DNA from 4 places in the Neobacillus sp. 114 genome. Region 4 is predicted to be linked to each of the others. Evidence: predicted binding sites of a transcription regulator. Region 4 holds the regulator's gene; each other region holds the start of a gene.
The links. Region 4 encodes Rex, which represses fermentation and respiration genes when NADH is low (regulators of the CRP and FNR family bind a similar motif). Its sites were predicted from a motif close to TTGTGAAATATTTCACAA; they were not measured.
Positions count from the first base shown of each region.

Region 1: a site for Rex is predicted at 2,250-2,267, ahead of qoxA (cytochrome aa3 quinol oxidase subunit II). Genes of this name have one in related genera too.
Region 2: a site for Rex is predicted at 2,621-2,638, ahead of adhE (bifunctional acetaldehyde-CoA/alcohol dehydrogenase). Genes of this name have one in related genera too.
Region 3: a site for Rex is predicted at 3,826-3,843, ahead of QNN06_RS09250 (TIGR04053 family radical SAM/SPASM domain-containing protein). Genes of this name have one in related genera too.

Region 1 covers NZ_CP126144.1:2,253,029-2,260,516, reverse strand. The annotation lists gene qoxB (cytochrome aa3 quinol oxidase subunit I) at 1-1,220, opposite strand, end outside; gene qoxA (cytochrome aa3 quinol oxidase subunit II) at 1,285-2,196, opposite strand; gene QNN06_RS11295 (MFS transporter) at 2,672-4,090, opposite strand; gene glpX (class II fructose-bisphosphatase) at 4,124-5,074, opposite strand; gene QNN06_RS11285 (winged helix-turn-helix transcriptional regulator) at 5,402-5,713, shown strand; gene QNN06_RS11280 (FMN-dependent NADH-azoreductase) at 5,871-6,503, opposite strand; gene QNN06_RS11275 (diguanylate cyclase domain-containing protein) at 6,620-7,488, opposite strand, start outside.
Region 2 covers NZ_CP126144.1:2,230,659-2,238,146, forward strand. The annotation lists gene adhE (bifunctional acetaldehyde-CoA/alcohol dehydrogenase) at 1-2,593, opposite strand, end outside; gene QNN06_RS11185 (ABC transporter ATP-binding protein) at 2,871-3,668, shown strand; gene hpaB (4-hydroxyphenylacetate 3-monooxygenase, oxygenase component) at 3,700-5,142, opposite strand; gene QNN06_RS11195 (S8 family peptidase) at 5,397-6,740, shown strand; gene QNN06_RS11200 (BA3454 family stress response protein) at 6,960-7,094, shown strand; gene zwf (glucose-6-phosphate dehydrogenase) at 7,278-7,488, shown strand, end outside.
Region 3 covers NZ_CP126144.1:1,844,815-1,852,302, forward strand. The annotation lists gene QNN06_RS09215 (YitT family protein) at 1-711, shown strand, start outside; gene QNN06_RS09220 (BsuPI-related putative proteinase inhibitor) at 805-1,494, shown strand; gene QNN06_RS09225 (DUF3813 domain-containing protein) at 1,667-1,852, opposite strand; gene QNN06_RS09230 (hypothetical protein) at 1,855-2,007, opposite strand; gene QNN06_RS09235 (Cof-type HAD-IIB family hydrolase) at 2,122-2,934, opposite strand; gene QNN06_RS09240 (metal-sulfur cluster assembly factor) at 3,102-3,410, shown strand; gene QNN06_RS09245 (DsrE family protein) at 3,428-3,766, shown strand; gene QNN06_RS09250 (TIGR04053 family radical SAM/SPASM domain-containing protein) at 3,926-5,050, shown strand; gene QNN06_RS09255 (Crp/Fnr family transcriptional regulator) at 5,094-5,792, opposite strand; gene moaA (GTP 3',8-cyclase MoaA) at 6,018-7,034, shown strand; gene ric (iron-sulfur cluster repair di-iron protein) at 7,087-7,488, opposite strand, start outside.
Region 4 covers NZ_CP126144.1:253,198-260,685, forward strand. The annotation lists gene tsaD (tRNA (adenosine(37)-N6)-threonylcarbamoyltransferase complex transferase subunit TsaD) at 1-477, shown strand, start outside; gene QNN06_RS01395 (ABC-F family ATP-binding cassette domain-containing protein) at 913-2,832, opposite strand; gene moaC (cyclic pyranopterin monophosphate synthase MoaC) at 2,995-3,483, shown strand; gene QNN06_RS01405 (redox-sensing transcriptional repressor Rex) at 3,516-4,169, shown strand; gene QNN06_RS01410 (DUF4395 domain-containing protein) at 4,323-4,748, shown strand; gene QNN06_RS01415 (hypothetical protein) at 5,181-5,426, shown strand; gene QNN06_RS01420 (YdiK family protein) at 5,999-6,202, opposite strand; gene QNN06_RS01425 (CPBP family intramembrane glutamic endopeptidase) at 6,199-6,921, opposite strand; gene groES (co-chaperone GroES) at 7,223-7,488, shown strand, end outside.

The DNA of each region.
Region 1 (7,488 bases), 2.0 Mb from region 4:
TGGTACTGATAGTCAGCAGCTGACATCGCTAGCATGACCCCTGTCATCCCGCCGATTACAAATAGCGGAATAAACCCTAGAGAGTATAACATTGGAACGGTAAATCGTATTTTCCCCTTCCATAACGTAAATAACCAGTTGAAAATCTTAACACCTGTTGGAACGGCAATCATCATTGTTGTAATGGAGAAGAAGCTGTTTGCAACTGCCCCCTGCCCCATCGTAAAGAAATGGTGCGCCCAAACCATACAGGATAGTGCTGAGATAATAACCATGGATGCAACCATTGATTTATAGCCATAAAGGTTACGGCCTGCAAAGGTTGAGATAATCTCACTGTAAATACCAAATGCAGGTAATATAAGGATATAAACTTCAGGATGTCCCCAAACCCAGAATAGGTTGGCCCAGAGCATATCCATACCGCCATTTGTCGTTGCAAAGAAATGAGTTCCGAACAATCTGTCCATGGTTCCCATCGCAAGCGCAACTGTAATGACAGGGAAAACCGTTACGATGATAAGATTTGTTACTAAAACAGACCATGTAAACATCGGCATTTTCATTAAGGTCATGCCAGGTGCTCTCATTTTCATGATCGTTGTAATCATGTTAATACCGGTCATTAGTGACCCAATACCGGATATTTGAATCGCAATCATATAATAGTTCGTTCCGACATGTTGACTGAAATCATTACCTGCGAGCGGGAAATAAGAAGTCCATCCTGCATCAGGAGATCCGCCGATAACAAAAGAGATATTAAACAGCATCGCACCAAAGAAGAACAACCAGAAGCTCAATGCGTTCAATCTTGGGAAGGCCACATCACGGGCGCCAATTTGTAATGGAACAACATAGTTCATGAAAGCAAAGATGAATGGCATTGCCATAAACATGACCATGATAACCCCGTGTGTTGAGAAAACTTCATTGTAATGCTGAGGATCAAGCAGTTTATTATCAGGTACAGCCAGCTGGGCACGCAGCATAATCGCATCCACGCCGCCGCGGAATAACATAATTAAGGCAGAGAGTAAATACATAATCCCAATCCGTTTATGGTCAACTGTTGTTAACCATTCGCGCCATAAATATCCCCATTTTTTGAAATAGGTTAAGCCTGCAATAATGGCAACCACTGTTAGGCCAATCGCTACCATAGATGCATAGATTGCAAGACTTGGATTTGGTATGGCAAAACGTTCAAAGAACTCCATCCTTTATTAACTCCTTTCGAGAGATTAATTTTTTCAATAATTCGTTTCATTAACCCATTAACAATTACTCATGATTTTGGTGGTCTGACATATCCATATCCATTTTTGAGTGGTCAGTTTGACCTTCCTCTGGTTTGGCAGATGGACTGTGATCGTGTTCTGGTGCCGGACTAAATTTTAAATGAGTCCCTGTGAATGTCATTTGTCCAAGGTGTCCTGGTTTTAATAACTCATCAAAGTTTTTCTCTGATAAAGGTTTTGCCGTTTTCTTTACGTCTTTTACCCATTTATCGAAATCCTTTTCAGACATTGCTGTGACATTAAACGTATTTTCAGCAGTACCTTTACCGCTGAAGTTCGCGTTACGGCCCATCATTTCACCCGGTTCATCAGCAGCTAAGTGCAGTGTCGTCACCATATCGGACATGGCGTATTTTTGTCCGCCAAGTTGTGGAATCCAGAAGCTGGTGATTGGTCCGTAGGAATAAAGCTTAAATTCAATCGGCCGGTCTGTTGGAATATACAAATAGTTCACCGTTTCAATATTTTGTTCCGGATAACTAAAATGCCATTTCCAGTCAGAAGAGGATGCATAAATGACTAAAGGATCTTTATCCTGATATTTTATTGGTTTTGCTTCTACAATATTGTTACTTTGAACTGAAACGATTGAAAAGTAAGTAACAATAATGACAGGAATACCGACGCAAATCAGCTCAACCCATTTATTTCCTTCAATGTGAGGCGGTTCATAATCTGGGCTTGCCTTTGAGGCACGATATTTAATTAGCACATAAATCAAAATAGCGAAAACTACAATTACTATGAACGACATGATCCCAATAGATAACAAAATATCGTGGGCTTGCCTTTCGGCTTGCGGCCCTTTAGGATCAAGAACCATAAGAGGTTCACATCCTGTTAGCACTGTGGCAATAGTTAAAACAAGCAGTAATAATGCCGATTTTACTTTCATGCTAGTACCCCTTTCTTTTATTTAAAAAATGTCATGTTAAAAAAATTTTTTGTTTGTGATTTACATCACATCATTAGTAACTATCTTAATACCAAACATTATTAAAAGACACCCATTCATAAGATTTGTCACTAAATGTTCAAAAAGAATTCGACATTTTGTAAAGGTAGGCTCTATACATTTGCTTTTTTAATATATTTTTAATATTGGTTAGCGGGTAGTTTAAGGATTATGGAAAAGCACCCTTAAATTTCCTTCATATTTATGTTACGGTTAGAAAAGGGAATATAAAGAAGGAAGGAAATGAAATCGAAGGTCTTATTCACAACTGGAACAATTAGTGGGAAATTTAGTAGCAGGTTATAAAATGACGAATGGGAAATTGGACGGAGACAAGGTTGAGGAAATGGAATCCTTTATTTATTTAAATACAATGACGGCGAATAATTTCGCCGTCATTAAAGTCGTATGTCATTTATTTTTTAGCCTTTCTTTGTTCTGCTAAAACAATGCTAAGCTGTTTCATGCGCTGTTTTGTTAATGGATATAGAAAGACTAATATAAAGAAAATCAATAGATAGATGGCACCAGGTACGATGGTAGCCAATGTATATATTCCTTTAAGTGTACCCTCTGTTTGAACTTCCTTGGCAGCATTATATCCTATGGCTGTAATGGCAAAACCGCCGATTCCACCAGCCAATGCTTGTCCCACTTTGCGGGCAAAAGAATAGAAAGAATAAACTGTCCCATCTTCTCTTAGTCCAGTTAAAAATTCATGGTAATCGATTACATCTGTGACAAAAGCCCATATCATAATATTAAAGAAGGCATATCCAAACATCCCAATTGCTGTTAGCGCAATATATTGAGTTGCGGTTAAAGTTGGAAGTAAGAATAAAAGAATGTATACAGCAGCAGAAAGCAACATTCCTACTGTTGCCGTTTCCTTTTTGCCAAATTTACTCACTAATGGCTTTACAATTGGAATGGCAATGAATACTGTGACCGTTTGAATAACCCCTACAACACTTAATGCTGCAGTATTACTAAAATAATCTTTAAACAAGTACACATTAACTGTACCAATCAGCATCGTACTCATCATGAATATTAATGATGCTCCAAGGATTGATATTAAAGGTTTATTTTTTAAGAGCCCTTTTATTGTATTACCTAACTTACCTTTAGGCACTTCATTTTCATCCAACACAATCCGTTCAGTAGATAATTTATAACATGCTAGGTAACACGCGTAAGATAAAATCCCAAATATTACAGCAGCCGATAAAAATCCATTGGCACTTGCTTTATTATCTGTAAATATGATTATGGGTCCAACTCCATTGATAATTAAACTTGCCAGCATTGCCCCCATCGTTCTGTATGTTGATAGCGCTGTACGCTCTACAGAGTCATTGGTAATCACTGAAGCCATTGAACCGTAAGGAATATTAACAGTACTATATAAAGTTCCCCATAAGATGTATGTGACAAATGCATAGGCTTCATAAAACCCGTTTGACATTCCTGGAATATGTATGAATATTAATATTCCAGAAATAACAAGTGGAAGTGACATTCTAAAAATCCAGGGTTTAAATTTACCATGTTTTCCGGGTTTTCTTGTATCAATGAACCTTCCCCAGGTGATATCAGCAATGGCATCCCATAATCGTGCAACTAAAAAGAGTATTCCAACAAAAGCGGCACTAATCCCATAAACATCTGTATAATATACCATTAAAAATGAACTTACTAAAACAAAAGAGAAGTCATTCCCAAAATCCCCAAACATATAGCCAATTTTATCTCTAAATCCAAATTCTTTGACCTTTCTATTAGTGGAGATTGGTTTAGAATCTTTCATTTTATGACTGGTACTTTGAATCATTTTAATCCCTCAATTCTTTTCATCCGAAAACGATTATCGTTTTTGATTCAAACTGTGTTGTCCTTCAATAAAACGAATTGTCCCTGTTTTAGCACGCATAACAACCGAATGAGTTGTGCCAATATTCCCCTTATATTGCACTCCTCTTAATAGCTCACCATCGGTCACACCTGTTGCAACAAAATAGGCATCATCGCCTTTTACGATGTCATCCATCAACAAAACTTTATTAAAATCAGAAATGCCCATCTTATTTAAACGAATTTTTTCTTCTTCAGTTTGTTGGATTAGCTTTCCTTGAAAATCTCCTCCCAAGCTTTTGAGTGCTGCTGCTGCTATTACCCCTTCCGGCGCACCTCCAGAACCAAGCATGATATCAACACCTGTATTATCAAATGCTGTATTTATTGCTGCCGCAACATCTCCATCTTGCATCAGTTTGATTCTTGCTCCCGATTGGCGGATTTCATGAATCATTTTTTCATGTCTTTCTCGATCTAATATTGCTACAACCAGATCTTCAATGTTTTTATTTTTTGCTTTTGCAACAGCCTTTAAATTTTCAAAGACGGGTGCATTAATATCAATTTTCCCTGCTGCTTCAGGTCCAACAGCAATTTTTTCCATATACATATCTGGAGCATGCAATAAATGACCTCTCTCTGCAACTGCAATAATAGCAAGAGCATTCGAAGAACCTGCAGCAACAATATTGGTTCCCTCTAATGGGTCTACTGCAATATCAACTTCTACCCCTTCACAGGTTCCTAGTTGTTCACCAATATACAACATCGGTGCTTCATCCATTTCACCTTCTCCGATCACAACTTTTCCTTTCATCTGAATAGAATTGAACATCTCTCTCATAGCTTGTGTAGCTGCAGCATCCGCTTCTTCCTTCTTCCCTCTTCCTAACCACCGTCCGGCAGCAAGTGCTGCAGCCTCAGTTACACGAACAAGTTCCATTGATAAACTTCTATCCATTTCAAAACGCCTCCAAATTTTCTGAAAATATTTGTTCGAATTCAATAATCTCGAATTCAAGATATAATACAAAAAAACAATACCTACTTTTCCTATCATTTCAACCAACACACTTCGCATTAATTACTAGGTAACTTTATGTAACCATAATAACTTTTTATTTTTAAGCTGTCAATTTATTTGTGTCGAATTCGTGAACGAATAACGTCAGAACTTGTGTGTTTGGTAATTTAAATCCAGTAAATACTTTATTTTAACAACTGATTCTGATAATATTAAATTAAAGTTATTAAAAATAACCTAGAAACAATTTGGAGGTGTTTATAAATGGATACAGAAAATAAATTGTGCAACAAAGTTGAAGAATGCTATCATATTATGGGAAAAAAATGGATGGGTTTAATCGTCCATACACTAATGGAGGAACCGAAAAGATTTAGTGAAATCCATGCCTTTATACCAGATTTAAGCAAAAGAGTATTAAACGAACGGATGAAAGAGCTTGAGGACAATGGCATTGTATTAAGAAATGTCATTGCAGACCGTCCTGTACGGACCGAATATTCATTAACCAAAAAAGGAACAGAATTAGGAAGATCGCTCAAGGCCTTAGAGGCATGGGCAGATAAATGGTTATAAATTAAAAACCTCTTCAATTATACATTTTATTGAAGAGGTTTTTATTTATTGTCACGATAAACATTCTTTCTGTTTTAGAATTAAATAGATATAAAATAAAGGAACTTGGTATCCAAGTTCCTTTATTTTATATCTTAAATTGTTTATTTCATTATGATTAAACAGCTACTGCTGATAATTTCTTTGCTGCTTCTTTTACTTTTTCAAGACCTTCAGCTATAATTGCTTCTGCTTGAGCAGGCATTGCAGCATGACCTTCAATAATGACTTCATCTACAATTTCCATGCCGAATACGCCACCAACAACGTTTTTAATATAAGTTGCAGACATTTCCATAGGTGCTGCTTCAGGTGTTGAGTAAACGCCGCCGCGTGCATTTAAGATGATCGCTTTTTTGTGTGTCATTAATTGTACGGCTTGACCATTTTCATCGTATTTGAAAGTAAAACCAGCCTGGTATACGTAATCAATAAACGTTTGTAATGGTGCTGGAATGGTTAGGTTCCATAGTGGGAATGCAAAAACAACTACGTCAGCTGCTGTAAGAGCATCCATTGCTTTTTGCTTCGCAGCAAGAAGACGTTTTTCTAGATCCGTCATTTCCTCTCCTGATTCTAGTTTACCAAAAGCGTTGAATAAATCTTGGCCAATGTAAGGCATATCTTCAGCAAAAACATCGAAAGTTGATACATTTACACCCTCTAAGTTTCCCATAAAAGTTTCATACATTTTACTTGAAACTGCATCCGAAGCTGGTCGGTTATTTGCTTTAACAACTAATATATTCATATATAATTCTCCTTTTTACCTTTAATTTCAATATTTTAAATTAAAATATCTCGAATTGATAATATATTGATATAGTATTGTTGTCAATGAAATTTCCCTAGTAGATATTTCCTAATTTAATTATAAAATTTGAATTGGTTTCTCGTTTCCTTAGCTAAATACAAAGCTTGGTCAGCATGATTTATAAGTATTTCACTGCTCATTCCATCCTTTGGAAAAATAGAAATACCTATACTTGCAGTTGTATTAATGAAATGCCCCTTAATTTGATACGTCTGCTGAAGCGTTTTTTGCAGCCTTAACGCAACCTGTTTAACACTTTGTGAATCCTTAATATCTTTTAATAGGATTAAAAATTCATCGCCTCCTATACGGCCAATGATACTATTTCCTCTTACATTATTTTTTAACCTATTAGCAAATTGGATAAGGAGCTCATCTCCTACATCATGCCCTAATGTATCATTTACTTCTTTGAATTTGTCCAAATCCATGTACAATAAGGCCAACTTTTCTCCCTTTTCACTTGCAGACACAATCGATCGTCCCATCAATTCGTTGAAGCTTAGCCTATTTCTTATGCCAGTAAGCGAATCGTGGTAAGCCAAATTCTCCAACTCTTCCTCGTATAATTTTCGAGCCGTGATATCTTTAAAGAGAATTTGCATGACTGATTCTCCATTATAAACCATCGGGATGGCTGTAATTTCTGCAAAAAAATCCTTATTCTCAAATCCTACCAATCTCTCTATAATTGGAGTTGGTTTCGCGCCATCACTTTTTACCACCATGTCTGTTAACTGGTGCTGGATACTTTCTTTATTTTCAGCATCAATAAACTCCCAAATTGATCTACCGATTATGTACTTTAAACTGTCCTGTCCTAAAAACTTTACTCCAGCTGGATTTGCAAAAACAATATGATGGTTATTTTGAACAATTATTGCCTCTGGTAAAAATTCAACAAGTTTTCGATAACAGACTT
Region 2 (7,488 bases), 2.0 Mb from region 4:
CTTTATAAGCTTGACGCAGGATTTCCATCAGTTCTCTAGTTAATGGACGCTTCGGATTGACGTTTGTATCAGGATCATGGAAGGCATGTAGGGCCATCTCAGTAATCTTGCTTTCATATACAGGTTGGCTAACGCGGCATTCCTCAACGCTTAACGGCATATCGAGCTCTCTCGCTAGGTTGATAACAGCTTCAATCAAGCTTTCAATACCTTCTTCCGTTGTCCGTGCCGGAAGCTCCAGCATTTTTGCCAGCTCAGCATAACGTTTATCGGCCTTATAATACTCATAGCCGGCAAATGGAGTGAATTTTGTCGGCTTAACAGCATTAAAGCGAATAACAAGCGGCAGGAAAATCGCGTTTGCGCGACCGTGAGCGATATTGAACTCGGCTCCAACGGCATGGGCAAGACTGTGATTAATTCCTAAATAGGCGTTATTAAATGCAAGACCCGCAATCGTTGAAGCGTAATGCATTTTCTCGCGGGCCAGCTCATCAGAACCGTCACGGTACGCCCTTGGCAAATACTTAAATACTAGCTGAATGGCCTTAATAATCTGTCCATCTGTAAAATCATTGGCAACGACTGAAACAAAAGCTTCAAGAGCATGTGTTAAGACATCCATTCCAGTGTCTGCCGTGATTTCCTTCGGAACAGTCATCGAGAACTGTGGATCGATGATCGCTACATCCGGTAAAAGTTCAGGATCGGAAAGCGGATATTTAATATTCGCTTTTTTATCCGTGATGACGGCAAAGGAGGTAACCTCCGAACCGGTTCCGGAAGTAGTCGGAATCGCGATAAACTTTGCCTTCTCGCGAAGCTTCGGATACGTCACAACTCGTTTTCTAGGATTAAGAGTTTTCAGTTTCAGAGTGTTAAAGTTTGCTTCAGAATCCTCGTAAAATAACCACATCGCTTTTGCTACATCAAGGACAGAACCGCCTCCTAAGGCAATGATCATATTCGGCTTAGCGTGTCTCATCAGTTCAGCACCCGCCATGACCGTTTCGATGCTAGGGTCCGGTTCCACCTCTGAAAACACCTCATAGTGGACAAAATCAGGTCGTTTTGTTAGAAAATGGAGTACCTTATCGACATAACCGTTTTTCACCGAACTTGGGCTCGTGACAATAAATGCCTTTTTAATATCCGGGATGATTTCCAATGCCTGAACAGAATTCTTACGATAATAAATTTGCGGCGGTGTCCTTAGGATTTGGGCGTTATTATTGCGTTTGGCGACCTTTTTAATGTTTAGTAAATGCATGGCGCCGACATTGACTGAAACGGAGTTGCCTCCATAAGTCCCTGTACCGAGAGTTAGTGTCGGCAGTAAATCGTTATAAACGTTTCCAGTTGCCCCTTGGGCGGAAGGAGTATTGATAAGGATTCGTCCTGCTCTCATTCTCATTGCGTACTGTTCAACAATCTGGTCATTAGCCGTATGAATGGAAGCGGTGTGGCCGAGTCCGCCGTATTCTAATATTGCTTCTGCAAGGTTAAGAGCTTCTTCCGTACTATTTGCTTTATAGCAGGCAAGAACAGGGCTTAGCTTTTCACAGGAAAGCGGATATTTTGGTCCAACACCTTCTAATTCGACCACTAAAACCTTGGTATCAAATGGGACTTCGATTCCGGCCATTTGGGCAATTTTAAAGGCTGGAAGACCGACAATCATCGGATTGAGGAATCCGGTTTCTTCTTTTATCGCTACTTTTTCTAACTGTTTCCTTTCCTCCTCATTTAAAAAGTAACAGTGATTGGCGATCATTTCCGTAATGACTTCGGTATAGATTTCTTTATCGATGATTAAGGCTTGCTCAGAGGCACATATCATTCCATTATCATAGGTTTTCGACATAATCAGGTCTTGGACGGAGCTCTTGATATTGGCAGTTTTTTCGAAATAACAAGGTACATTTCCTGGGCCGACACCAATTGCCGGTTTGCCGGAACTATATGCGGCTTTCACCATGCCAGAACCGCCAGTCGCAAGAATTAGCGATACCTTTGGATGCTTCATTAACATATTGATACCATCTAGAGTGGTAGTTTCCAGCCATTGAATACAATTTTCAGGAGCGCCTGCACGGACAGCGGCTTCTCTTAGAAGTGCAGCTGTGAACCTTCCCGATTTCTGTGAAACAGGATGAAAGGAAAAAATAATCGGATTTCTTGTTTTCATAGAAATAAGAGATTTATAAATGACAGTGGATGTTGGATTTGTTACAGGCACCAGCGCGGCGATGACCCCGACAGGTTCGGCAATTTCATAGCTGCCCTCATGATTGTTTTCACTGATAATGCCGACCGTTTTCAGATTTCGAAGGGTGTGATAAATCATCTCTGTTGCAAACATATTTTTTGTGATTTTATCTTCGTAAAGGCCTCGATTCGTTTCCTCAACAGCCATTCTGGCAAATTTATCGTGGTTCTCGAGTGCAACAATTGCCATATGCTTGACAATTTCATCGACCATTTCCTGCGTAAAGCTGCGAAACTCCGTAGCTGCCTGAGCCGCATTAGCTGCTAATCGGTCAATCATCGAAACTGTCTGCTGTTGCTGTAACATTTTTTCTTCCACTGCCATTGATTGTTCCTCCCCATAAATATTTTATTGTGAATGATTGAACAAGGGAGAATTACTATTTTCCTCCCGTTCAATCTGTTATCAAATATAGCAATTGGGAACCGAGAATTTTGTAGAATTATGCTGCGAAAGTTGGGGAAACCCTTATAAATAGAATAGTTTCAAAGAATGTTCATAATTGCTATTTTTGAAGTGGAAAACACTCTAAAATTTTTATTTTCTAAAAATTTTGATACTATATAATGTATCAAGGCAATCATAAGAAGGGAGTAAAATAATGATTCTACAACTAGAGGACGTTTCGCTCAAACGGAGCGACAAGTGGATTTTAAAAAATGTCAATTGGCAAATAGAAAGAGGGGAGCATTGGGTTTTATTCGGTTTAAACGGTTCTGGTAAAACAGCCATCCTCAATTTGCTGAACGCCTATAATTTCCCGACAAAGGGAAGAATTAATGTTTTAGGAATGGAGTTTGGGAAAACCTATCTTGCTGAAAAGCTGCGCAAGCAAATTGGCTTTGTTTCATCCTCACTTCAGGAAAAATTTCATCCGGGAGATAATGCCTTTGAAGTGGTACTAAGCGGAGCATTCGCTTCCATCGGTCTCTATGAAAATCCAACAAACGAAATACGAATAAAGGCCATTTCCCTACTTGAGGAGCTTGGCTGCATCGATTATGCCAACCGAAATTATGAAACTTTATCACAAGGGGAAAAGCAGCGGGTGTTGATTGCCCGCGCGTTAATGGCTGACCCGTCTTTGCTGATTCTAGATGAGCCAACGAACGGTCTGGACTTTATTGCCCGTGAAAAACTATTGGAATCAATCGAAACGATTGCCAAAAATCCAAATGCACCAGCCATCATTTATGTTACTCATCATGTGGAAGAAATTCTGCCTGTATTTAATAAAACCTTATTGCTGAAGGATGGGCAGGTTTTTGCAGCAGGAAACACCGGTGAAATGTTATCGAGCGAGAGCCTTACCCAATTTTTCAATCTCCCGGTTCGGGTTTCTTGGGAAAATGAAAGACCATTTCTGTCAAAGTTGCAGGTGACACATCAAAATAGTTAGAAGAATAGGATATCCCGTATGGAGGGATATCCTATTCTTTTAAATCAAGCATATCTTTAATTCGCTTGCAATACTCCTCTTTTGGATAGGTTTGATACAAACCGCTAGACAAGCGGACAGGGTCGCCGAAGAAGTACCGTTCATACTGGGTTTGCCTTGTGCCAAATGAGCTCATCGTCAGGTCCCAGGCCAATCGAAAAAGCTTCACACGGTCCTCAGCATGTTTGCTTGAGCCTTTCAGGTAAATGTCCAAATCTTTTTTTAGAGGTGAAGCAAAATCCTTTTCCGTTGGTAAGGTAATCATTCCGCTCGCACCAATTAATTGAATGATTTCACTGAATCTAGGATAAATTTTTGGAAAGACATTACTAGCAACTTTAAGGGGGATGAGACTTGGCCTCATATAACCACACTCATCTAATGCCGCTTCTTCCTCTGACTTAAGTAAAAGTGCCTTCATCGTTTCAAGACCGATGATGATTTCAGAAAGCTTTTCCTGTATATGCTGATATCCGTAAACATTTATGGTATCCGCCAAGGTTTCAGCAAGTCCCAGAAGAAATTCAGTTTTCACAGTCTGCCTTGTAATGGCCTGATGGTAGGCATGATTATGAAATGAGCTTTTGAGCATGAAGTCATTAGCCGCACCCACATTTTCGTAAAAAAAGACTCTCTCCCATGGCACCAGGACATGATCAAAAACCAAAATAGTATCCATTTCTTCATAGCGCGAGCTTAGCGGATAATCAAAGGAAGACTTGCCACCCACGAACGATTCCCGACAAATAAATTTTAAGCCTTCCGTATCGGAGGGGATGGAAAAGGCATAAGCATCCGTCTCATTCATAACACCGCCAGCTGAATAAACAAGGACCTCGTCGGTTAAACCTCCTTGTGTCGCTAACAGGCGGGCACCCTTAATAATAATTCCATTTTCATTTTTTTCAACAATCTTGGCGGCAATAGGTTCTTTTGATGTTTCAAAGTAGATTTGCGACCGGTTAACCTGAGGGGTTATAAAAGTATGGGTAAACGAGAGATCTTGATTCTTTGCTCTTTCATAGAGGGAAATAATATTTTCCGGAAAGCAATTCTCACTCCCTTTTAAAAATAAGGCGGAGGAGGCAAAGGCCATAACGACTGAATTCATATAATCCGGACTTCTACCCATCAGCCCATTGGTATGCCTGGCCCAAATTTCAATCATTTCCCGCCTTCTTTTTAAATCCTCTTTCGTCAATGGCTGTAAATAGGATAGCCCAATCCGTTCTCCCGTTTCTGGAGATAGAAAGGTTAGCTTTTCTTTCAGGGTCGAATCAAACTGCAAATCATATAATGATGCTTTACTTTGAATTAGACCTCTAAATGCAGGATGTTCAGAAATATCCCCTTCCAATAGTTCTCCATCCAGCCAAATTTCTTTGTTTAACCGATTCATTCGCTCGATAAATTCTTTTCCGTTAATTGCTCCCATTTGACCACTCCCTAATACATGGAGCATTAAAAGTTTTGTAATTTATTTTATTGGGAAAGTGTTTGTCCTGCATGGGTTATCCAAACAATTGGACGAATTTGGGTATCGGTGGAAATTTTAGTGGGGGATTATTCAAAAATAGGGAAAAAGTGGTGTGTGAAAAGATTGTAATGAGGACTTTAGTCGAATGTCTACAGTCCTTTAAAAATAATATAATGAAAATTGAGAAAAAGAGAAAGGGAGAGGTTGAAACGATGAAGAAGAAGATTGTTGGAAGCGCTTTATCTGTTGCTTTAGGAGCTTCGGTTATTTTTAGCGGAGGGATTTCAAAAAGCAGTGCTGCACCTGTGGACAAGGAATACATAGTTGTTTTTAAGTATCAATCCCAGCTGCCAGCCGGATATGAAAAATTAATTAAGGATGCCGGCGGGAAAGTGACAGGTAAACTGGATAAACTAGGGGCTGTTGAAGTAAGTTCAACGAATACTGCGTTTTTGGACAAGGTGAAAAAATCGAACCTAGTTCTGGATGCTGGGGTTGAACATACCATTTACCCTGAAAAACCAGTTTATCAGGAAGCAGTTACACTTGACGATATAACTGACGGAGCAGATGTCTATAAAAATTATCAGTGGGATATCAAACAGGTAACGAATAATGGGGCGTCGTGGAATCTGGCTGGAGGAACCGGCAAGACAGTTTCCGGGGATGACATTGTTGTGGGTGTTATTGATACGGGTATTGACTATAACCATCCAGATATTAAACCCAATTATGCCTATGGAAAATCATTTGTTCCGGGATATCCAGATGCTATGGATGAAGATGGCCATGGAACTCATGTTGCTGGTTCAATTGCCGGTAAGGGGAGAATTTTAGGAATTGGACCGGATCTGAAAGTAGCAGCCTACCGTGTCTTTGGACCAACAGGCGGTGCTGAAACTGCTCATATTGCAGATGCTTTGATGACAGCAGCTGATGACAATGTTGATGTAGTGAATATGTCCCTAGGCGGGTACGATTGGTTCCAAGACCCTGAGTATGCTACAAAAGATGTTGTAGCAGATGTTCGCTTATTTAACCGTGCCATTCAATACGCCATCCAAAAAGGGGTAACAGTTGTTGGATCTGCCGGTAATAATGGCGTAGATATTAGCAGTCCGGGAAAATTAGCTGGTGATGACAAAGGTGCTGTTCACAGAAGCCCAAGCAGTCAAACCATGATTCGGGTTTCAGCGGGTGGAGCTCTAAAAAATCTAGCATTCTATTCTAATTACGGCGTAGGAAAAATTGATGTAATGGCACCAGGCGGTGATCTAGGGCCAAATTATGATCCTGCTACAAAAACAGGAAGAGACAATTCTTATCTTTGCTATAGTTCTGTACCGGGAGGGTATTCTGGTTATGCCGGCACCTCAATGGCTTCACCAAAAACAGCTGCCTTAGCGGGAGTAATCATTGCGAAGTACGGAAAAGACGTTCTTAAACCTGCGCAAGTAAAACAAATCATCCAGTCTTCAGCGGAAGATGTGTTCAAACCAGGCTATGATGAAAAGGCTGGGTTTGGATTAATCAATGCGGTTAGTGCCTTAAAATAATAATAATGAACCAAAAAAAGCGATCGGTTTTGATCGCTTTTTTTTATTATTTCCAAATCACACGCCGACAAAAAAAATATCTCAAATTCGAGATACTTCACTTGACGATAATTTATGTAAGAGATATTATGGTTACGTAAAGTAACCAAGGATATTTTAAGTTCCTTTTAAATAAAAGTTATCAAAGTGTGGAATTTAAAAAGGTTAGGGGTGAAACAAATGATAGAAGTGACAGTGAAATTAAATTATAAAGGAAAAAATTATTTAACCAATGTAATTGTCAACAAGGACACACCTGAAAAACAAATTTTGCATATCGCACAAGAGCAAATTAAGAAACAATGGCTAAATTAAAAAATGAATCTCCAGATCTTTAAATGAAAAAGGGACAGAAGGCCTTGAATGAAAAAAGAAGTTGGAGAAAAAGCTGTAGTTTATATTTGTTGGAATGGCAGAAGCTGTCATTTCAATCAATCGTCATAAAAAGATTATCACGAAAGTCCACAGGTAGAAAAGACGAACATGGGGGAAAGAAGCATGGAATCAATGACCTTTGTCTTATTTGGAGCAACAGGGGATTTAGCAAAGAGGAAAATTTTCCCTGCACTATACAATTTGTATGTTGATCAAAAATTACCAAAGTCCATTTCCATTATCGGACTCGGTAGAGGAGATCTATCCCACCGAGAATTCCAAGAAAAAGTAAAAGAATCTGTCTTGGATTTTTCACGCCGCTTAGAACATGATG
Region 3 (7,488 bases), 1.6 Mb from region 4:
TCTAAAGTATTGACCGAATATACACCGTTGAACATTTCAATGGGGGTCTTGCTGTTGTTATTAAATATCCCGGTTGCGTTCCTAGGATGGAAAAAGGTAGGGAAGTCCTTTACCATTTATAGTTTTCTTAGCGTGGTTCTTTCTTCATTATTTCTGGAGCTTATTCCAATCCATCGGATGTCTCATGATATTTTGCTTAATGCTGTCTTTGGCGGTGTCATTATTGCGGCGGGCGTCGGGATCACCTTAAAATGGGGCGCCTCTACCGGAGGGCTTGATATTATTGCGATGGTGCTTTCAAGAATGAAGGATAAACCGATTGGCCCGTATATGCTTCTCTTGAATGGCATTATTATTATTACGGCCGGTTTTCTATATGGCTGGGAAAAAGCTTTGTACACGCTTGTTTTTTTATACACTTCAACAAGGGTGATTGATGCGATTCATACCAGGCATGCCAAGCTTACCGCGTTTATTATTACGAAAAATGCGGATGAGCTTAAGAAAGCGATTCATAAGAAACTGGTCAGAGGAATCACCATGCTTCCGGCGAAGGGTGCTTTTTCTAACGAAACAAGGGAAATGTTAATGATCGTCATTACCCGCTATGAATTATTTGATTTAGAGAGAGTGATTAAAGAAGTTGACCCCCATGCGTTTACAAATATAATTCAAACAACCGGAGTTTACGGTTTTTTTCGCAGAGACTAAAGGAAAAAGGAGCTCCATATGCGTATATTATGTTGTATCATGTTACTTTTCTTTCCTATGGTAATAAAAACAGATGCAAATGGGGTGGACCAATTGGCATACAAATTTTATGTAATCCCAACAAGCATGCCTGAGCAATTAACGATCGAAATGTTTTTAAAAAATGAGGAGGATTTCCCGCTCCATTTTGAATTTCCCACTTCACAATTTTATGAAATTAAAATTTTTGATACTGCGGGCCGTGAAGTATATGACTACTCAAAAGGCCGGTTTTTCCTTCAGGCGTTTCAAACCATCAGTCTTAAAGCACATGGTAGCAAGAAATGGCTTGAGACATGGGACTATCATTTTATGGGAAAAAGAGTTCCAGCGGGGGAATATACCATCCAAGCCGTTTTAAGGGCAGCAAGCTTGAACAGCAAGCCAGTAACTGACCGCTCGAAACTGAACATAATGCAAAAAATATATGTACCTGAGGAAAATGCTGTTTTCCGAAATATAAAAATATCAGGAACAAAAGGAAACTACCAAGTCAGCGGAGAAGTAAAGTCACCAAACAGGTTGGTTTATTATTCAGTGGAGGATGGGCATAGAGAATTCCTGAGGGAGCAAAAGCTTGATGTTGCCGGAAAAGGTGATAAATGGAGACCTTTTAAGGTAGATATTCAGATTCCAGCTGAAAAGCTTCCAAACCATGGTGGGGTCTTTCTGAATTTTTATGAAAAAAATGCTGAGGGCAAGAGGAGTAATCCTTACCCTGCATTATTAGAAAGATTTGAATGAAAAAAGCGGAAGTCGCCTCCCTAGGTACTTCCGCTTTCCTCATTTACTGTCCAGCTTCAGCGCCTAGGGGCTCGCAGGTCTACAGCCAATCGTCAAGAAGGCTAAAAGGCAGCCTTCTAGCAGGCTCGTCTTATGCCTGTCGCCCCTGTTCAAGGCGCTTCCGCTTTTCTTATTATTGGATCTGGTCAAGCTCTTGTTGCATTTCTTGGAGCTGTCTTTGCTCAGCGACCGTCGAGTTGGCATAAGCAGAACTTAGGGCATTCTTGGCTTTTGCCACTGCTGTGTCACGTTCACCTGGGCCGGCAGTTATTGCCGATTCAACAAATCTACGTGCTTCCTGGAATAAACGGTTACCCATCGTTAAATTCCTCCAAGCGAGGATTCTTGCACATTGGCCATTTTCTGAGCTTCCGCTTCAGCGTAGGTCATGTGATAAGGAATCCGTTCTGAATGCTTGTTGACCGAATCCTTTCCTTGCTGGACAAAGCGTTTTGATTTGTTTGATCTACCCATTCGAATCCCTCCAATATGCTAAAAAGCTCGGATTGAAACAGCTTCGCTGCCTCATCCATAGTATGCTCCAACATTGAGGGGTTCATATAGGTAAACAATGGTGACTAGATGTAATTATTTTAAACGTAACAAATCAGTCAAATATTCTGCGACTCCATCTTCTTCATTGGTAAGGGTAACATCATTGGCGATATTTTTCACTTGGTCAATGCCATTTCCCATCGCAATTCCATAACCGGCATATTCAAGCATTTCTAAGTCATTATCCTCATCACCAAAGGCAATCACTCTTTGTTTGGAGATACCATAATAATCCGCCGCTTTTTTTAACCCTACTGCCTTATTTAAGCCGGACTTAATGATTTCGATAACATGCCATGGGGCAGCCCAACTGCGGTGATCGATGACTTCGGCATGGGCGTCAGATAGATGGCCGCGGATCTTCTTTAATTGGTCTTCCTCTGTATGGATGAGCAGGCTTGTCGGTGAATCCTTCAAATAATTGCTTAAATCACCTGTGGTAATATTGGGATTGCCAAAATTAAAAATCTCAATCAGCTTTTGGTCATGATAATGGAAGTAAACATCATCCATCACTTCAGCAATTATGTTGTGAAAATGAAAGCTGCGGCAGGCCTCCACGATATCTTTTGCCACGCTAATATCAAGCGGCTCATGGAAAAAGCCCCATTTCGGATTCCGGGGATGATGCATGAAGGCTCCATTGAAATTAACAATTGGGGTATCTAAATCCAACTCTCGATAATACATTTCGCTGGAACGATATGGCCTCCCAGTGGCGATCATCACGATATGGCCATCTTCTCTTGCTTTTCTTAAAACTTCCTTCGTTTTTTCCGAAATCGTTTTATCATCTTTTAATAAAGTTCCGTCTAAGTCCAATGCAATTAAATGTCTATCTGTCATTTGAAACCTCTCTTTGGAAGTATTTGTTTCTATTATCAATATGTTATCAATTTATATTAAAACTGTAAAAAAATTCACTTCAAATGTTTCTGAAACGCGCTATACTGGTTTTCGAAATACCTTTTGTTATAATGGTTACAATAAAACTGAACAGGAGTGAAGATAAAATGAATGAAGATCTAAAAGAAAATATAATGGGTGCCCTTGAGCTTGTTATTGACCCTGAGCTTGGCGTCGATATCGTCAATTTAGGCTTAATATATAATACTGAAATGGACGACGAGGGAAAACTGACGGTTACTATGACATTAACAGCAATGGGCTGCCCACTTGCCGGTACAATTGTTGATCAGGTAAAAAGAGCATTGGCTGATATCCCGGAAGTCAAGGATGTCGATGTCAATATCGTCTGGAATCCTCCTTGGAATAAGGACATGATGTCCCGTTATGCAAAAATTGCACTGGGAATTCGTTAAGGAGGACCTTCAGCAGGATGAAAAATAAAGTCATTTTAGTTAGTTCAAATCAGTTGGGTAAAGGCGATCAGGTTTTAGGGGAGAATGTTTTAGAGACTTTCTTTACTGTTTTAAAACAAAGAGAGGAACTCCCAGCAGCTGTTTTTTGCATGAACAGTGGGGTATTAACGTTGACTGAGGATTCCTTTGTATCCGTTCATTTAAAAGAGTTGGAGGATAAAGGTGTTAACATTTTTGCGTGTAAAACCTGTGCCGACCACTACGGTGTTAGCGAAAAATTAACAGTTGGCAAAATAAGCGGAATGGCTGACTTTGTTGAGCTGTCTTCAAAATACGAAGTTTTAACCATCTCATAAAAGCAGAGCGATATGCTCTGCTTTTTATATTCACAAATCGTCCATATAATGAAAGCAGATTGTGAGGTAGTTCACTTTTTTCAAACATAAACACCTTTATAATACGAAGTAATAAGGCTATTTAGTTTGAACTAGCCGTTTTATAGGAGGCGTTTCAAGATGGATTTTAGCCGAGACTTTAATAAAGATCCGTTTATTGTCATTTGGGAACTAACTCGAGCATGTCAATTAAAATGTCTGCACTGCCGTGCAGATGCCCAGTATACGAGGGACCCTCGAGAACTTACGCTTGAAGAAGGCAAGCATTTGATTGATCAGATATATGAAATGAATAATCCGCTTCTTGTATTTACCGGCGGAGATCCGCTTATGAGAGAGGATATTTTTGAAATTACCAAATACGCAGTCTCAAAAGGGGTACGTGTTTCGATGACACCAAGCGCTACTCCTAACGTAACAATTGATGCAATGCGTAAGGCTAAAGAAGTCGGACTTTCTCGTTGGGCGTTCAGCCTTGATGGTCCTACTGCTGAGATTCATGACCATTTTCGTGGGACAGCGGGCTCTTTTGACTTAACAATGGAACGAATTAAATATTTACATGAACTGGAAATGCCGATTCAGATTAACACCGTAGTATCCAGATATAATTACGAACATCTTGATGAAATGGCGAAATTGGTTGAAGAATTAAAATGTGTTCTGTGGAGTGTCTTTTTCCTTGTTCCCACCGGAAGGGGACAGGCATCTGATATGATATCGCCTGTGGAGCATGAAAAGGTGCTAAGATGGCTCTATGATCTAAGCAAGCGAGTTCCTTTTGATATTAAAACCACGGAGGCGATGCATTACCGCCGTGTAGTAATCCAGCAAAAAATGCGTGAAGCCAAAGAACAGACGGAGGAGATCAGCTATTTATCTGCGTTGACAGAAAAAGGCTTAACTGGCTCGATTGATGGCCTAGGCCGTGCACCAAAGGGTGTAAATGACGGCAATGGCTTTGTGTTTATTTCTCATATTGGAGATGTCTATCCGAGCGGCCTGCTTCCGGTTAAAGCAGGAAATATTAGGGAAACCCCTTTGGCGGAAATTTATCGCGAGTCGCCAATCTTTAAGGCACTTAGAAATCCAGATGGATTTAAAGGGAAATGCGGTGTCTGTGAATTCCGACATGTATGCGGCGGCTCAAGATCAAGGGCATACGCCATGACTGGGGATTATTTAGAAAGTGAACCATTCTGCGTTTATATTCCTAAGTCTTTAAGGGAAAAACAAACACAATAAATTTATAGAGGCAATCGATTCTCGATTGCCTCCTCTCAAAAAACTATTCAATGCTGCAATAAACAGTGGAACAATTTTCACAGCCAATTTCATCTTTTAAATATTGCAAATCGAGGACGGTAATTTTACCTCGTTTAATGGAAATGATGTTATCACGCTTCAGCTCACTTAAGATACGGTTTGTACTTTCCCGTGAAGTGCCGCAGAAATTTGCCAGCTCTTGATTGGTCAACGGCAGATCGATTAATATTCCATCACTTTTTGGTACCCCATAGCTATTGGTCATCCGGATTAAGGTTGAAAATAAAGCGCCGCGCTTTCCGTTTAGGACAAGGTCGCGAAATTTTGTCTGCGTTTTGCGGAAGTGATCGCTCATCCACTTCATAAATTCAAAGGCAAGCTTGCTGTTTTGGAAAATTTCACTTTCAAGTACTTCTTTTTTTATTGCCGCGATCTCACCTTCTTCAAGAACTTTGGCACTTAATAAATATTTTGGACTATCAGTGAAAAGGGTTAATTCTCCGCAAATATCGTTTTCTCCGCAAATTCTTAGTGACAACTCCCGCCCATCTGCTGTAATTTTGCTGATTTGAATTTTACCGGAGATAATGACATATAAATCATCAGCAAGCATCCCTTCCTGAAATAGAAATCTTCCCCGTTCACTTTTAAACTTCCGATCAGCAAAATTAAGCAGTTCTTTTATTTCAATTGAATGAGTTGGTTTCATTGTCGTAACCATTTTTCTCCACCCCTGTACTATATTTCTATATAAATAACTTGGATTCGTTAGTAACATTTTATATCAAGATTAGTCACGTAGAAGTAGTAAACAATGACAATATAGTGAAAACTGTACGATTTTTTTTGAGGGAAATATGGATAGTGAAGAAAGTAACAGTATTTTTTTAAACCATCTGTTACAATGGTATTAAAATGAGCTTCTTTATTTATTGGAGTTGATTAAATGGAAAAAACAATCATTACAGATAAATTTAATAGACCGTTAAGGGATTTAAGAATTTCCGTTATCGATAGATGTAATTTTCGTTGTCAATACTGTATGCCAGCCGATCAATTCGGGCCGGATTTTGAATTTCTGCCAAGAAGCGCCCTTCTGACCTATGAGGAAATTGAACGGTTAGCAAAAATCTTCGTGCGGCTAGGCGTGAAAAAAATCCGCTTGACAGGCGGTGAGCCACTGTTAAGAAGGGATTTACCGATTCTCATTGAAAAGCTTGCCGCAATTGAAGGCCTTAGTGATATTGGCTTAACAACAAATGGCGTTCTTCTTCCTAAATTGGCTGCGAAATTGAAGGAAGCAGGCTTGAAGAGAGTGAATATCAGCCTCGATAGTCTTGATGATGAATTATTTGGCAAAATCAATGGCAGGGGAATTGGGACCGGTCCTGTTCTTGAAGGAATTCAAGCTGCTAAAGATGCAGGATTAGGCGTAAAATTAAATATGGTCGTCAAAAAGAATTTAAACGACCAAGACATTATTCCAATGGCTAAATTCTGTAAAGAAAAAGGGCTGGAGCTGAGGTATATTGAATATATGGATGTTGGCTCCACCAATGGCTGGAAAATGGATGATGTTGTGACGAAAAAGGAAATTTACGAAATGCTAAAGGCGGAATTTGAATTGGAACCGGTTGACCCTGCTTACTATGGTGAGGTTGCTAAGCATTATCGCTACAAAGGTACCGATGCCAATGTTGGTTTTATTACCTCCGTTTCGGAATCGTTCTGTTCCAGCTGTACCCGGGCCCGTCTTTCTGCGAATGGCCAGATTTTTACTTGTTTATTTAACGGCAATGGCCAAGATCTTCGTAATTTTATGAGAAACGGCGCATCCGACCAACAAATTTCCGGAAGAATTGCGGAGATTTGGAATGGCAGAAATGATAGATATTCAGATGAAAGAACGGCCGAAACAAACAAAAATCGAAAAAAAATCGAAATGTCCTATATCGGCGGTTAAACAAATTGCAAAGAAAAGAAAACAGCCTGCAATCACAGGCTGTTTTCTTTTCTTAAATATATCTTGGGAATAGAATGTTATTTTCCAAATGAACATGCATAAAGGTTAGTCCTTCGAGATCTTCTAAACGGTTATAAACCAGCCGATACGTACCGCAGGTATCAATCGGCGGCGTAAAGTCGCCGGTAATCTTCCGAAGCTCTTTCAATATGGCGCCGGCATTGTCATGTTCTTTCTCAAGTTCGATTATCATGTTAATCGCTTCTTCGCGATTTTCCACTGTTCCGTCTGCCAGTTTACGAATGATTGGGAATACGGTTTCTTCTTCTTTTGCCATATGTTCTAACATTTCTTTTTTCAATTCCTGGTAGAGCTCATAGACCTTTAGCAATTCAGGATGATTGTCTCCATGAACGCGGGACACCTTTGTCACATAAGGACTAAGCATTTTAAA
Region 4 (7,488 bases):
CCGCATATTGACCGTTTGGCCCATGAAGGCCGTCCTACTATTGATTTGCCCCGTGCCTGGCTGGAGGAAGGCTCCTATGATTTTAGCTTTAGCGGCTTAAAATCAGCGGTCATTAATACGGTTCATAATGCCGAGCAGCGTGGTGAGACGATTGCCCCGGAGAATCTGGCCGCGAGCTTTCAGGAAAGTGTCATTGATGTATTGGTGACGAAGACCGTAAGAGCCGTTGCAGAATATGGCGTCAACCAAATATTATTGGCAGGAGGAGTAGCAGCCAATAAGGGGCTTCGAGCAGCCCTGGAAAAGGCATTTTCAGATAAGGCGGATGTTGAATTAGTCATTCCTCCATTATCCTTATGCACAGACAACGCAGCCATGATAGCAGCTGCCGGAAGTGTCATGTTTGAAAAAGGAATTCGAGCAGACTTATCACTAAACGCGATACCTGGATTGGATATAGAAACATATAACACCTGACCTTTCCTAATAAGGAAGGGTTTTTTTAATAAAAGAATCTAATCAAACGTTTAATTGATTTGGTTGATGAACTAATCAAACGTTTAATTGATATTGGCAATAAACTAATCAAACGTTAGATTGAAAACGGCAAATCCTTGAAATAGGCATTTTAAGATTTAAACAAACATTTGATTGAATTTGGGCTAATATAAAAATAGCAATTTTGTGGATAAAAAATTTTTGAAAAAGTGGAAAATTCAAATGAATTGTGGATAATTCAGTGATTAATGTTGATAATGTGGATAAATAGGCGTTTTTTTGTGGATAATGTGGAAAAGTTAATTGGATAACTGAAATAATGGCATTTACAATGTGAATAATTCTGTGGAAAATTAGGCCTTTTGGATTACAAGCATAACAAATAACCGGACTCCAACAGTCCGGTTATCCACATTATTCTGCCAGCTCGGCCCATTCTTCCATTAATTCGTCAAGTTCGGCCTTAGCCTTTTCACTTTTTAAATTAATCTCTAAAACCTTTTCATGGTCCTGAAAAACTTCTGGCTCGCATAATTGCTGTTCATAATTCTGAATCTGTTCTTCAAGCTCCGAAATGCGTTCCTCGATTTCTTCCAATTTACGTTTTCGCTGGCGTTCCAGTTTTTTCGTTTCTTTATCCTGTTGATAACTGTTTTTTTCAGCAGGCACAAAAGCAGAAACCTTCTTCTCGGAGGCTGCCAATGCAAGTGCCGTAAGTTCCTCCTGCTCTAGCTTTTTATCCACATAATAATCGTAGTCGCCGAGGTATTCTGTGCTGCCCTCAGGGCTCAATTCTAGTACCTTGGTTGCGATTCTGTTAATAAAATAACGGTCGTGTGAAACAAACAAAATAGTACCTGGATAATCAATTAGAGCATTCTCAAGAACTTCCTTGCTGTCCAAATCCAAATGGTTGGTAGGTTCGTCCAATATTAATAAATTTGCTTTCTCGAGCATTAGCTTGGCAAGGGCTAGGCGGGCTTTTTCACCGCCGCTTAATGACAAAACGTTTTTAAGCACATCGTCACCGGAAAATAAGAAATTTCCAAGCACCGTACGGATTTCCTTTTCTGGTTTCAGTGGATATACATCCCATAGTTCGTTTAAGACGCGTTTATTGGAGGTAAGGTTGGCTTGTTCCTGATCGTAATACCCGATGGACAAATTGGTTCCGTATTGAATAGTTCCAGCCAAAGCGGGAAGCTTTTTAATAATTGTTTTTAAAAGGGTCGACTTCCCGATTCCGTTAGGGCCGACAAGGGCAATACTGTCGCCTTTATAGACACGAAAGGAAATATCCTCGGAAACCATCTCGCCATCATAGCCGACAGCAAGTGAATCAACAGTCAGTACATCATTGCCGCTTTGGCGCTCAATTTCAAATGAGAAGGAAGCGGATTTTTCATCCCCTGATGGCCGGTCCATGATTTCCATTTTTTCAAGTTTCTTCCGCCGGCTTTGCGCCCTCTTAGTAGTAGTGGCCCGTGCGATGTTGCGCTGGATGAAATCCTTTAAGGCGGCAATTTCCTCCTGCTGCTTTTCATAAAGCTTCATGTCGCGTTCATAATTGGCAGCTTTCTGCTCAAGATAAGAGCTATAATTACCGGTAAATCGCTGAATCAGACGGCGTGATAGTTCATACACCTCTGTAACCACTTTATCCAAAAAATAGCGGTCATGCGAAACAATTAAAATCGCGCCATCGTAGCCCTGCAGATATTGCTCCAGCCAGGAAAGGGTTTCGATATCCAAATGGTTGGTTGGCTCGTCCAAAATTAAAATATCAGGTCTTGTCAGCAGCAGTTTGCCTAGCGCAAGCCGTGTCTTTTGTCCGCCGCTTAGACTTGAAATCATTAATGTAGTATCAGAAAAATTTAACCCATGCAATACAGAGCGGATATCGGCTTCATATTGATAGCCGCCTTGCTCTTTAAACTTTATTTGCAATTCATCATATTCCTTTAATACCCGTTCGTATTTTCCTGGGTCCCCGAAAACAGCAGGATCGGCCATTTGCTCCTCCAGCTTCCGTAGCGTTTTTTCCATCGCCTGCAGGTTCTCAAAAACCGTCAGCATTTCCTCCCAAATGGACAAATTGGACTCCAAACCCGTATTTTGTGCCAAATAACCAACGGTAACATCCTTTGGTTTGATGATTTCGCCGCCGTCATAGCCCATTTCGCCGGCGATGATTTTCAATAACGTTGATTTCCCCGCTCCATTGCGTCCGACAAGGGCAACACGGTCACGGGTTTGTAATTCCAGTTTTATATTCGATAAAATAAGTTCAGCACCATAATATTTTTGTAGTTGGTTAACCTGTAATAAAATCATTTTTTTCACCTCTATTACCTTATGACTAGTGTACCGTATTACCCGAATGTCGGCAATGAAGTGAAATTTTTAATGGAATTATAAAAAAATATACCGATAGTTCAAAGTTTCACACACATGGACATAAAAATATTGTATTATTTTTTGTAGGAGGATTTTTTTATGGCTGAATTTACTCATTTTAATGAAGAAGGCCGGGCCAAGATGGTCGATGTCAGCGATAAGCCGGAAACGGCACGCACGGCACTTGCCCAGTCTAGCATAACAGTAAGCACTGAAATTTATGAAAAAATCACAAACTACGAAATGAAAAAGGGCGATGTCTTAGCAGTGGCCCAGGTTGCTGCGGTAATGGCGGCGAAAAAAACATGGGATATCATTCCAATGTGCCACCCGATCCCATTAACAGGTATCAATATTAGTTTTTCGTGGGAACAGGCCGGGCAGGAACAATATATACTGCATATTGCTGCATTAGTGAAAACCAAAGGCAGTACCGGAGTTGAGATGGAAGCGCTAACAGCCGCCTCTGTTTGTGCCCTGACCGTCTATGATATGTGTAAGGCAGTTGATAAAGGGATGGTGATCGGACCAACCTTTCTGTTAGAAAAAACCGGCGGCAAAAACGGTGATTTTAGAAGGAATATCTAATATATCCATTAAAATTGAAGGGTGGGAGAAATATGTCCAATGAAACGATGAAAATACCACAGGCAACAGCAAAGCGTCTGCCCTTATATTATCGATTTTTACAAAACCTTCATTCTTCTGGCAAGCAGAGGGTGTCATCTGCAGAATTGAGTGAAGCTGTAAAGGTGGACTCGGCCACGATTCGCAGGGATTTCTCTTATTTCGGAGCCCTTGGGAAAAAGGGGTACGGCTATAATGTAAACTACTTGTTATCGTTTTTCCGGAAAACTCTTGATCAAGATGAATTAACAAAGGTAGCGTTAATCGGGGTGGGTAATCTTGGCACAGCCTTTTTACACTACAATTTTTTAAAAAATAATAACACAAAAATCGCTTGCGCCTTCGATGTGGACCCTGGAAAAATTGGCGATTCGATAGGCGATGTTCCAGTTTATTCGATGGACGATATAGAACAGTATTTGATCGAGGAAAATATTTCGGTAGCGATTTTGACGGTGCCGGCTCCGGTTGCTCAGCAGATCACAGATAAACTTGTGAAAACGAACGTAAAAGGAATTTTAAACTTTACTCCAGCAAGACTGAATGTACCTTCATCGATCCGCGTGCATCATATTGACCTGGCGGTGGAGCTGCAGTCACTTGTTTACTTTTTAAAGCATTATCCAAACGACGAAGTCGAAGAATAAATAATAAATGGGCTTCTCGCCAAAATAGGTGAGAAGCCCATTTTTCGTTTGGAAACATTTTTCCTAAACAGATAACTATACAAAGGGAGTTAAAGTAAGTAAAATAAATATACAAATAAGTATCGTAATCCAATAGGAAAGATGGGGATTAAAATGTCAGAAACAGTTCGTTCAATCCCACGGCCGCTCGTGAAAACAAACCAGTGGACAATTGTTTTAAGTGTTGTGTTAACATGGTTATCCGGACAGGAATGGTTTTTGTTAGTGCCGTTAGTTGCCGGTTTGTCTGGTCTTTTATTCGGGTTTAATCCGATTATGCAAATAGCAAAACTGTTTTTAAGAAAGGACCCAAAGGCTTATATCCCTGAGGATTGGGAGCAGCAGCAATTTAATCAAAAAATTGCCGTATCGTGTTTGGGAATTGGATTTGTAGGATTCCTGCTGGGATGGAATGGTGTTGGCTATGTGTTCACAATTCTTGTCGCGGCGGCGGCCTTTGTGGCAATCCTAGGTTTTTGCATCGGATGCTTTATTCATTATCAGTGGAACCAATACCGTTATAGAAAGGCGCACCAATAAAGATAGGGGTCTGAATTTTTCAGACTCTTTTTTGTTTTTCTGCTTACATTTGACGCTAGTCCAAAGGATAAGGGGATTGCAGTTGCAGTCGGAATTGTATTGACCTGTCGCGGTTGGAAATTGGGATGCCTGTGCTGGGTTTATGCTGCGGGCATCTCGAGAGGCAAACTTGTACAGCGATTTCCGAAGTATTATTGGGAAGAAGGTAAAAGACTATCCACTCACAGCAAGCAAGTTGAAACGGATCCAGCATGCCGCAGAGCGAACGACGGCGGGGGCATTCTTGCAGCTGGATAAGCCGCTTAATCCAGGAATTATATTGGACCATCCAATTGAAGTTAGGAAAAATTATTTAATCTGCGTGAACTTGTCTTGCTGCAGAAAATATGTGCTACAAATGAGGGGGCAGAAATTTTACGGAAGGCTATCTCCGTGTTTGCTGTTCATGGCGTCATGGAGGAATTTTCGTCGCTGCCGCGTATCTTCCGCGATGTGGTCGTAAACGAACAGTGGGAGTGGCCGCGTAATCTGCTGCAAAAGCAAATCTACCGCGAGCAGCTGCCGAATGGGACTTATTCTGCGCTTCATTCTTTAAAGCTTACAGCTGATAGCTCTAACAGGGGTCAATTAATGGAGCGGGGCGAAACTTTATTGAAGGCATCAAGGACATTTGAGTGAAATTGGGAAGGGAAATGTCCGTGATTGATAGGCGGTATCAAGGACAATTTGAGTGAAATTGGGAGCGGAAATGTCCTTGATAGGCGGTATCAAGGACAATTTGAGTGAAATTGGGAGCGGAAATGTCCTTGATAGGCGGTATCAAGGACAATTTGAGTGAAATTGGGAGCGGAAATGTCCTTGATAGGCGGTATCAAGGACAATTTGAGTGAAATCGGGAGTGGAAATGTCCGTGATAGGCGGTCTCAAGGACAATTTGAGTGAAATCGGGAGTGGAAATGTCCGTGATAGGCGGTCTCAAGGACAATTTGAATGAAATCGGGAGTGGAAATGTCCGTGATAGGCGGTCTCAAGGACAATTTGAATGAAATCGGGAGTGGAAATGTCCTTGATAGGCGGAATGAAGGACAATTTGAGTGAAATCGGAAAGGAAAATGTCCTTCATAGACGGTATGAAGGACATTTTGAGTGAAAGCTGAAAGGGAAAAGTCCTTCATTAGCCGAATGAAGGACTTTTTAAGTGGATTCAGAAAGGAAAATGGCTTTCATTGGTCCAATCAAAAATAAAGACATCATTGTTTATTCATTTTATCCCTGTACTTAAAATGAATAGCAATCATCTTTAAGGCTGACCCAAAATCAAAGGTGGCGAGGATGACCAAAAGGTAGCTGAAGAAGCCCCAGCCATTGTTTTGGACATCATCGATTGCAAAATAGGTGAACAGTGCACCAAGTATTAAATAAATCAAACCGGAAAACAAAGGTGAACGTCTCATAGAAATCCTCCGATAAAGTTTTGAACTGCCTCTGCCTCACGCATCAGCCGCTCAATGTCATCCTTATAAACCGACTGAACAAGGACGACCATCGTGTTCATAGATACATGGGCGAAAATCGGCACCAGGATACGTTTAGTTTTTACATAAAGAAAGGCAAAGGTAAAGCCCATCGCCGAGTAAATAAGCAGATGCTCAGGCTCCATATGGACAAGCGCAAAGACCACCGAGCTGATTAGGGCAGAAATGAAGAAATTAAACCGCTTATAAAAAGCCCCAAAAATAATTTTTCGAAACACAATTTCTTCTAAAATAGGGCCGATAATACTCGTTACAAGAATGGCCAAAGGAAAGGCATTAATGATCGTGAGGATTTCCTGTGTATTTTTAGAGCCCAATTCAATCCCAATAAGGCGCTCAATGATGGCAGCCGTATATTGGGCAAATAGGGCAAGGAAAACCCCTAAAATCGCCCACTTTATTGAATGACCGATTGAAGTGTTTCTTTCACTATGGACCCCAGGCTTCATTTCTTTTCTTAGGATAACAAGAATGATGAGAAAGGCAAGGGTGAAACTTGTGATCAGCCAAACCGGTACCACAAATTCCTGCCTCCATCCAAAAAGGCGAAATCCAAACATAAATGCAGGAATCCCGGCAAAGCTGGAAAGCTGCATGGCAATATAAACAATAAGGACAATCCAGTATTCCTTTTTCAAATCAAAACTCCTTTTCCATCTATTTTTTCCAATCGAAATGTAATCAATCACTATTCTTCATTCTACCTTTAATGACAAATTAGTTTCAATTTTGAATGCCTGCTTTGAATAGATTGAATAGAAATATGGATTTTATCCATACTTTATAAGGTGGAAAAAAAGGGTAACTTTTTTTAATAAATTTTATGCATCAGACTTGCAAAAGATTTTCAGATTCATTATTATAATAATTGTGTTAGCACTCATCATAGTCGAGTGCTAATAAATGACCGAATAACACATATTTGAGGAGGTTGTTTGAATGTTAAGACCATTAGGTGATCGCATCATCATCGAACTCGTTGAATCAGAAGAAAAAACTGCAAGCGGTATCGTATTACCGGATACAGCAAAGGAAAAGCCTCAGGAAGGAAAAGTTGTAGCTGTAGGTACTGGCCGTGTGCTTGACAATGGCGAGCGCGTAGCTGTTGAAGTTTCTGTTGGCGACCGCATTATCTTCTCAAAATACTCTGGTACTGAAGTGAAATACCAAGGTGCCGAATACTTAATTTTACGTGAAAACGATAT